Regions from separate parts of the Lysinibacillus sp. FSL P2-0066 genome, predicted to be linked through region 3. Evidence: riboswitches for the same ligand, from Rfam matches in the RefSeq annotation. Region 3 holds a riboswitch; each other region holds the start of a gene.

Region 1 (3,286 bases), 1.7 Mb from region 3:
AAGGAATCAAAAGATGGACGCATTTTCCAGTTGACAAATGACCCTGAAATTCTGCAAATTAAGCAACGTAGCTTTAAACTTGAAGCAGGATTTATAGCAGAGCAAATTCAACTAGCGAAAGGCTACCTGACAGAATGCTATAATGAAAAACGGGAAAAGCAACAATACGTCATGTTTACAGTCAAATGGGATGTTAAAGAACGTATTATGAATACCATTCCCTTAGAATAATTAAAAAGGATTGTCTCCCATTAAAGAATGGGAGGACAATCCTTCTTTTTTCTTCCTTTTATTTCGGTCAATTACATAAAATGCTGTTTCTTCTATTATTATATGTAAAGTGCTTGCTCTAAATTAAACTCATCATGGAGAGCATTAGCTGCTTTGATCATATCATCCTGTGGGACAACAACGGACACTTTTATTTCAGAGGTACTTACCATTTTTACAGGGATATTTTCACGACGTAACCGATCAAACATACGAGCAGCAACGCCTGGATTAGAAGCCATGCCTGAACCTATGATAGAAACTTTTGCTAGCCCAATTTCGAAGTCAGCAAAACTAAATCCGAGTGATAATTTACTATCCTCTAACACACGTAATGCTTCCGCAAATTCCTCTTTTAAAATAGAAAACGATACAGTTGGCTTCAACCCATCAATAATGGCTTGGACAATAATATCTACATTAATACGGTTCTCTGCAAGAACCGTAAATATGTCTGCTAATGAAGCATTGGAAAAAGCATCATACCCTACTGTTAAACGAATAATATCCGATTCAAATGCCACACCACGAACGACTAAATTTTTTTCCATTTCTACTTCCTCCTTCAATAAAGTGCCTACTGATTCAACTAAACTTGAGCGTATAATAACAGGCATTTGAAATTTCTTCGCTAACTCCACCGCACGTGGATGTATGATATGAGATCCTAAGTTAGATAATTCCAACATTTCATCATAGGATATTTCCTGTAGCTTTTGGGCATTTGTAACATAACGTGGATCTGCTGTATAAACACCGTCCACATTTGTATACATATCAACTCTCTCCGCTTCTAACGATACAGCAAGTGCTACAGCTGCTGTTTCAGCTCCACCTTTCCCAAGCATGGTAATATTGTGCTCTTCGTCAATCCCCTGTTCTCCAGCAATGACTACAATTTGTCCCTGTGTAAAGTGTTCTTCCATTCGACTAACATCTATATAGTCGATACGTGCATGTCGATACATACCATCCGTATGTATACCAGCTTGCCATCCAGTTAGAGACACAGCAGTATAGCCTGCTTCCTGTAAGGCGATGGCAAATAAAGCACTAGATAATTGAGAGCCTGTTGACAAAACCGCATCTAATTCTCGTTTCGATACATCATCTGTTAGTTGATGTACCATCATTTTCATCTCTTTCACAGTGTGTCCCATCGCTGCAACGACCACCACTACATCAAAACCTTTGTCCTTTTCAGCAATCGCTTTCCGAGCAGCCTCTTGGATTTGTTCAGTGGAACCTAATGCAGCTCCTCCAAACTTCATCACGATTTTAGCCATTTCTTTCGTTCTCCCTTCCAGTTCATGTATTTCACCTAATTATGGGTTTCTAGAAAAACTAAAAGGCAGCCTCCACATAACGTGAAAGCTGCCTATAACATGTACAATAATCGTAACTTGCGCATGTGTGATAGCTCTCCGAAACGTTTAGAATCGACAGTCTTACATTTCTTAAATGCAAAACCAGTACAGCAATGGAACAACAATACTGTACTTCGGCAAGCTCCCCTTTCACACAATATCTTTGGACTTGTCCATCCTCCATCGTGTTACTCTTGAACCTTGCACCTCTATCATCACTTTAAAGTGAATGTATTCAATTCATTAAGCCTTAGCGTAAACAAACTAGTCACGCAGTTGGCTCTCCATAACATTGAAAACAATGTTATTTATAACCATAGCACATGCCTATTCCTTTGACAATGATTGTTGCTGAAAATAGCTAAAAATTTGGCTTGCTAAATTAGCGGGCATCCCAGCCTCCTGTAATGCTAGCTCGCTCGCCTCTCGAATTTTTTTGACTGAACCGAAATGTTTAAGCAGCTGTTGCTTTCGTTTTGGTCCTACCCCTTCAATATGATCTAATACAGATTGAATGGCATGCTTCTCATGCTGTTGACGCAAGAAGGTAATAGCAAAGCGGTGAACTTCGTCTTGAATTCGTTGTAATAAATAAAAGCCATCACTTGTACGTTTTAAGCTAATCACTTCTGGTGGATCACCAAACAAGAGCTGAGATGTATTATGCTTATCATCCTTGGCTAAACCAGCAATCGGTATAACAAGGCCAAGCTCATCTTCTAGTACTTCACGGGCTACTTCCATTTGTCCCTTACCACCATCAATTAAGACTAAATCTGGTAATGGGAGACCTTCCTTTAAAACACGTATATAGCGACGACGTATAACCTCCTGCATTGCACCGTAATCATCATGCTTGGCTGCTGTACGTGTTTTATATTTTCGGTATTCCTTTTTCGCAGGCTTCCCATCAATGAACACTACCATGGCAGATACTGCATCCGTTCCATGCATATGACTATTATCAAAAGCTTCAATTCGTAAAGGTGTACTAATACCCATTGCTTCACCAAGTGCCTCACAAGCACCAATGGTACGTTCCTCCTGGCGTTCTATTAGCTGGAATTTAGCTGCCACAGCAATTTCGGCATTTTTGGTTGCTAATTCAACCAATTCCTTCTTTTGACCTCTTTTCGGTGTGAGCACTTTGATCTCTAATAATTCAGTTAAGATAGCTGCATCAATGGCTTGTGGAATAAAGATTTCTTTTGGCTTAATATGCTCTGGTTTTTCATAAAAGCGTCCAACAAAAGTTAAAAATTCATCCTCTGCATCTTGATAGATCGGGAAAATCGAGACATCACGCTCTATCAGCTTACCTTGGCGCACAAAGAAAACCTGAACACACATCCATCCTTTTTCCACTGCATAGCCAAATACATCTCGATTTGTTGTATCACTTGAAACTATTTTTTGTTTCTGCATAACCGTATCAATATGGGCAATTTGGTCTCGGAATTCCTTCGCTCGCTCAAATTCCAGATTTTCTGCAGCTGCTAGCATTTTAGCTTCAAGCTCTTTTTTGACTGCCTCCACACCACCATTTAGAAACTTCGTCATATCCTCAATCATATCTTGATAAACCTGACCATTAATTTCCTTCACACATGGTGCTAAGCATTGACCCATATGATAATACAGGCAAACCT
Region 2 (3,286 bases), 1.9 Mb from region 3:
AAGCGCCGTTTCTTCTGCTTCTTTTTTCGAACGTTTTAACACTTTGATTTGGCCCACCGTGCAATTACTTATGACATTGTGGTTGTTAAATAAATTGAACTGCTGGAACACCATGCCTAAATGTGTGCGATATTCTTGAATATTGTGCTTTTCATCTAGGATGTCTTCCCCTTTATAAATAATTTGACCGCCACTTGGCGTTTCTAATAAATTTATGCAACGAAGCAATGTGGATTTACCAGAGCCAGAGGAGCCAATTAAACAAACTACCTCCCCTTTTTCCACTTGGAAATTCACATCTTTTAACACTTGGTTACGTCCAAATGATTTACTTAAATGCTCGATTTTAATGACTGCCATTTGTGCGTCCCCCTATACGGCTTCTTTTTGTTCTTTTTGATAGGCATCAGGACCATCTAGACGTTTTTCAACATACAGAAGGATGCGAGATGCGGTAAATGTCATGATGAAATAAAGAACACATGCAACGAAGAATGATTCGAAGTAACGGAAGTTGTTACCCGAAATTGATTTTGTTTGGAAGAATAATTCCGTTACCCCAATGACATTTAATACGGCTGTATCTTTAATATTCATGATTAATTGGTTACCTGTCGCTGGTAAAACATTACGCGCTACTTGTGGTAAGACAACATGAAGCATAATTTGGAAGTGATTCATGCCAATTGCTGATGCTGCCTCGTATTGACCATTATCAATGGAGACAATACCGCCACGAACAATTTCTGCCATATAAGCCCCTGTATTGAGGGAAACGACTAAAATACCTGCTGTAATAAAGTGCATATCGATACCGAATGCGATATCTAATCCGTAGTAGACAACCATAGCCTGTACAATCATTGGTGTACCACGGAAAAATTCAACATAGCATGTCAGTATAAAATTAATGAGCTTTAAGCTATAAAATTTCACACCTTTTTTACGAACTGGAATCGTATGCATAATTCCGATGAAAAATCCGATAAATGCACCAATAATTGTACTAATACTCGAAATCAGTAACGTATAATACGCACCTCGTAAAAACATTTGCCAGTTGTTTTCAATAATTGAAAGTATCCATTCAAGACTCATGATGTTCCTCCTAACAATGTCATCTTGCTTGCTTATTTTTTTGTGCCCTAGCTCTTTCTACCATTCTATGATTTGTCACGCTAGGACATTATCATTATGTAGAGAGGTTCTCATTTTGATAATGATGAAATGATCATGCACGGACTATTTGCTAGTCCGTGCCATGTCATTATTGTGCTGCGGGTTGTTGAGAAATAGCTTCTTCCATAATCGCTTGACGATCATCTTCTGAAATGCCTTTTAGGATTTCATTGATTTTTTCACGATTTGCGTCATCTTTACGTAAGCCTACAGCAATTGAAGTATTTGAGAGGTCTGTATCAAAGCCTTCTTCAAATGCTACATATGTGAATTTATCGTTGGCAGCAGAAGCGGAAATGCCCTCTGGACGTTCAGCTACATAGCCATCAATTTTACCTGCTTCTAAAGCCACACGCATTGCTGGGAAGCTCTCCATTGCCGTTTGTTTTTCTACACCTTTAATTTGGTCAATCACTGTGTAGTTAGATGTATTTAATTGTGATGTAATTTTAGCACCTGAGAAGTCTTGAATCGATTTTGCGTCTTCATATTTGCTACCTTTTTTAATAACCATAACAAAATCAGAAGTATAATAGTTTTCTGTAAAATCAATTGTTTTCTTACGTTCTTCTGTTGGTGACATACCTGCGATAATTGCATCAATTTTGTTCGATTGTAGCGCTGGAACTAATCCGTCCCACTCCATTTTAACAATGACTAACTCTTTGCCTAAACCTTCAGCAATTTTCTTTGCCATTTGTACATCATAGCCACCTGCATACTCTGCATTATCCGCAATTTTCACTGCGCCATTTGCATCGTCTTGCTGTGTCCAGTTGAACGGTGGGTAGCCAGCCTCCATTCCGATTCGGAATTCACCGCCGCCTTCTTCTTTGTCAGTTCCAGCATCACTTGAACCGCCCTCTTTTTTGTCACTCGTGCCACATGCAGCTAGCACAATTGCCGTCATGATAGAGATCATTACTAACAACCATTTTCTTTTCATGAAAAACTCCCCTTTTCTGTAAAAAAATAAGACAACTGTACTAAAAAAGACCTAAGTATATTGAACTTAGGTCTTACCTTTTATGACAGTTGCCCAAATCCTCACTATAATTTCCATGTTTCCGAGATAGCACAACCTAGTAAATCTGGAAATCCATTTACTAGGACAGTCCTGCACTTATTCACTGCAGACCCAGTATAAAAGTACGAGCTCCTTTTATACTTCGGCGATATTTCCTTCTTCATTGCGTCTTCGCTTGCTTGTACTCAACAATGAACTAATAAATACCGCGCCTCTACCTCACTGGTAAAAATCCGTGAGGTTTGTTTATTTAATTGATATTTAGATACTACTATAAAACTAATATGTTCGTCAAGACGATTTTGACATTTTTCTGACTAATGACAATATTAGGATATTGCGCGTTCTGTATCCATTTTAAATCGTTGAGCTTTCGTCGATATTTCTGAAAATTACAACAAATTTTTATTATAGACTACGTGATCTATGTGAGAAAAGTTGTGTTTATTTCTTTTTTGCTCCTCTTAACGATATAACATTAGTACTCTTTCAAAACTAGAATTGGCCAAACCTTTCGTCATGCACAAAAAACCCTGCTGAACATTGTTCGCAGGGTCTAATGACATTATGAATTTAATAATAAATCTTCAGGATTTTCGATTAATTCTTTAACCGTTTTTAAGAATCCTACAGAATCTTTACCATCGATGATACGGTGATCGTATGAAAGTGCTACATACATCATTGGACGGATTTGAACTTCACCATTTACTGCAACGGGACGGTTTACAATTGAGTGCATACCTAAAATACCAGCTTGTGTACCGTTCATAATTGGTGTTGACATTAATGAACCGAATACACCACCATTTGTGATTGTGAATGATCCACCAGCCATGTCATTTAAGCCTAATTTTTTATCACGAGCTTTTGTCGCTAAGTTAGCGATATCTTTTTCGATTTCTGCAAAGTTTTTGCTATTTGCATCGCGTACAACTGGTACGACTAAACCTTCTTCAGTCGATACAGCAATACCGATATCAAAGAAGTTATTTAAATGAATTTCATCGCCAGAGATTTGAGCGTTTACGTATGGGTATTTTTTCAGTGCTGCAACAACAGCTTTAGTGAAGAATGACA
Region 3 (3,286 bases):
AATCTTTAATACTTCCAATCCATTTAGTTTAGGAATCATAATATCTAAGATGACCAAATCAAAGGTATTTTGCAAACAATTTTGTAATGCCTCTTCACCATTGATCGCGGTTGTGACATTGAAACCTTCCATAGTTAAATAATTTTCAACCATTTCACGAATGGCTTCATCGTCTTCTACCAGTAAAATATGCTTTTGCATTATCATGCACCTCTCCTACTAAAACCCAATTTCCATATGTATATTACATTACCATATTTATGATGTTTAATTGGAGAGATTTTGTTCATGAGTGTTAAAAAAAAGCTGCCCTATAAACCATCACTTTTTGGTTTACAGAACAGCTCTATTAATTAATCTTCAACTTTTAAATCACAATCTTTAAGTGGAAGCATTTTTGTTTTGTGCTTTATTTTATAGCCCAACCATAATGCTAAAAATAGTGGAATCCCAATATACGAAACAAGGATACCGTACCAATCTATTTTTTCACCTGTAAAGGCTGTGTAATTTTGTCCAATGACTACGATCATACAAACAGTAAAAGCAAATAATGGTCCAAATGGATATAATTTAGCTTTATAAGGTAATAACTTTGGATCTAAGCCCTGTGCATCAAACGCTCGGCGGAAACGATAATGACTAAATGCAATACCTAGCCATGCAATAAAGCCAGACATTCCAGAAGCATTTAATAGCCAGATATAAACCACTCCATCACCAAAGAAGGATGCCAAAAATGCTAAACAGCCTACAGCTAATGTTGCCATAAGTGCATAAATCGGAATACCTCGACGACTTAGCTTTGAGAAAAATTTAGGTGCATGTCCATCCACTGCTAATTGCCATAGCATACGAGAAGATGCGTATAGTCCTGAATTTCCTGCTGACAGCATAGCCGTTAAAATAATGGCATTCATTAATGAAGCAGCAAAGGCAATACCTAGGCGGTCAAACACTAGTGTAAACGGTGAGACTGCGATATCTTCTGATAATAAACGTTCATCTGTGAATGGAATCAACATCCCAATTGCACCAATCGCTAAAATATAAAACAAAATAATACGCCAAAATACAGATTTAACAGCCTTCGGAATATTTTTACCAGGATCATCTGTTTCACCTGCTGTAATTCCAAGTAATTCTGTTCCTTGGAATGAAAATCCAGCTGCTAGGAAAATACCAAATGTGGCAAGGAAGCCACCATGGAATGGCCCATCACTAATAAAGAAATTAGTGAAACCTACAGGAGCCTGCCCACCTAAAATACCAAAAATCATTAGTAAGCTAATGATAATAAAAACAATGACCGTTGCTACTTTAATCATGGCAAACCAATATTCACTTTCACCATAACTTTTTACGGATAGTAAATTAAACGTCAGTACAACAGCAATAAATAATACTGTCCAAAGTGCTGATGAGCTATCTGGAAACCAATATTTCATAATTAATGATACAGCAGCAATTTCTGCAGCAATGGTGATTGCCCAGTTATACCAGTAGTTCCAGCCTAATGCAAAGCCCAAAGCGGGATCTACAAATTTGGTTGCATACGTACTAAATGAACCTGATGATGGCATATAAGCAGCCATTTCCCCTAAGCTTGTCATTAAAAAATACACCATAATACCGATTAAAGCATAGGCAAGCAATGCTCCTCCAGGTCCTGCCTGAGCAATAGCACCACCACTGGCTAAAAATAGCCCCGTACCAATTGTACCGCCTAAAGAAATCATTGTGATATGACGACTTTTTAATTCTTTTTTCAGCTTCGGTGCTTTATGTCCGAACTGATTTACTTTTATTTCACTCACGATATAGCTTCCTTCCTATTTATGAGGCAAAAAAATGCCATCACATATACACTGTGATGGCTACGTTAATCCTCAGTTTTTCTTACATGATAGCTCAACACGTTGTGCAAACGTGACAGTTCTGTTCCTTTCGGAGACAGCCCCAGCATGAGGTTTTCAAGTCCCCTCACACTTCGGCAATATTTCCTTTCAGCTAATTTCATCAATGCTTGTCATTTCAATTAGCATACTTATAAATATCGCGACCTCTACCTCAATACAAACATGAGGCATATAATTATTAAATTTATGATGTTTATTATACTAACATAAGACCATAGACATTTCAATACAACGGGAAATGTTCTGTATTTTATGAATCTTCTACTATTTTTAATAGTGTGATAAAGTGTTATAGTAGTTCAATTAGAATGGTTATTATTAGGGGGGATTTTATTTTGACTACAAATGATCATTCCACTAGTTTTCCAAGTAAAAAAATTAGCTGGAAAGGAACAACCTTACTTTTAGTCTTTGGCGTTATCTTTATAGCCTCTACATTACGAATGCCACTAACTGTTGTTGGCCCAATTATATCCTTTATCCGTGAAGATCTAGGGATATCTAATGTATTGGCAGGCTTTCTAACAACTATTCCATTGCTGGCTTTTGCTATTATATCTCCATTTGCGCCAGTTGTAGCACGCAAATTAGGGCTCGAGCTAACATTATTTTTATCCACTTTTCTCTTGGCCTTAGGGATTGTCCTACGCTCACTTGGTACAACAGAATTACTTCTATTGGGTACTGTGTTAATTGGCGTAGCCATTTCTTTTGGAAATGTATTAATTCCTGGATTATTAAAATTGAAATTTCCATATCATGTTGGTTTATTGATGGCCTTTTTCACCATGTCCATGAATTTTACTGCTGGCCTTGGTGCTGGTATTAGCTATCCTATAGCTAATTCATCGTTAGGCTGGCAAGGGGCGCTATCCATTGCACTCATACTTGTTCTAGTTACAATCTTAATTTGGATACCTCAACTAAAGTCAAATAAACCGGAACCAGTTACTACATCTAAAAAGACCAGTACACCTCTGTGGAAATCACCTGTTACTTGGGCTGTCACAGGGGCAATGGGTTTACAGTCTTTATTATTCTACACAACAGCAGCTTGGATACCTGAAATCTATATTGCTCAAGGTTTAGCACCTGATAAAGCTGGCTGGATGTTTTCAATCATGCAATTCTCACAAGTACCAATGGCCTTGGCAGTGCCTATTATTGCAGGCAAAATGACTTCTCAACGCCCACTTGTATTGATGTTTACTTCCTTCTATTTAGTAGGCTTTGTTGGGGTTGTCATGGAATGGACAAGTCTTGGAGTACTATGGATGGTTCTTCTAGGGTTAGCAGGTGGTTCTTCATTCGCTCTAGCAATGATGTTCTTCACTCTCCGCACTCGTACTGCATTTGAAGCAGCAGAT

What was found. A riboswitch is a leader RNA that binds a small molecule or an ion and turns the genes downstream of it on or off. The one in region 3 is predicted to bind lysine.
Region 1: linked by a shared signal. The riboswitch ahead of MKZ14_RS15785 (aspartate kinase) and the one ahead of MKZ14_RS01305 (amino acid permease) in region 3 are both predicted to bind lysine.
Region 2: linked by a shared signal. The riboswitch ahead of MKZ14_RS10780 (transporter substrate-binding domain-containing protein) and the one ahead of MKZ14_RS01305 (amino acid permease) in region 3 are both predicted to bind lysine.

Annotation. Positions count from the first base shown of each region.
Region 1 covers NZ_CP150202.1:3,157,631-3,160,916, forward strand. The annotation lists gene MKZ14_RS15780 (YslB family protein) at 1-231, shown strand, start outside; gene MKZ14_RS15785 (aspartate kinase) at 330-1,556, opposite strand; lysine riboswitch at 1,680-1,857, opposite strand; gene uvrC (excinuclease ABC subunit UvrC) at 1,965-3,286, opposite strand, start outside.
Region 2 covers NZ_CP150202.1:2,180,417-2,183,702, reverse strand. The annotation lists gene MKZ14_RS10790 (amino acid ABC transporter ATP-binding protein) at 1-360, opposite strand, end outside; gene MKZ14_RS10785 (amino acid ABC transporter permease) at 373-1,098, opposite strand; gene MKZ14_RS10780 (transporter substrate-binding domain-containing protein) at 1,268-2,125, opposite strand; lysine riboswitch at 2,245-2,431, opposite strand; gene odhB (2-oxoglutarate dehydrogenase complex dihydrolipoyllysine-residue succinyltransferase) at 2,772-3,286, opposite strand, start outside.
Region 3 covers NZ_CP150202.1:255,160-258,445, reverse strand. The annotation lists gene MKZ14_RS01310 (response regulator transcription factor) at 1-201, opposite strand, end outside; gene MKZ14_RS01305 (amino acid permease) at 354-1,817, opposite strand; lysine riboswitch at 1,900-2,076, opposite strand; gene MKZ14_RS01300 (MFS transporter) at 2,255-3,286, shown strand, end outside.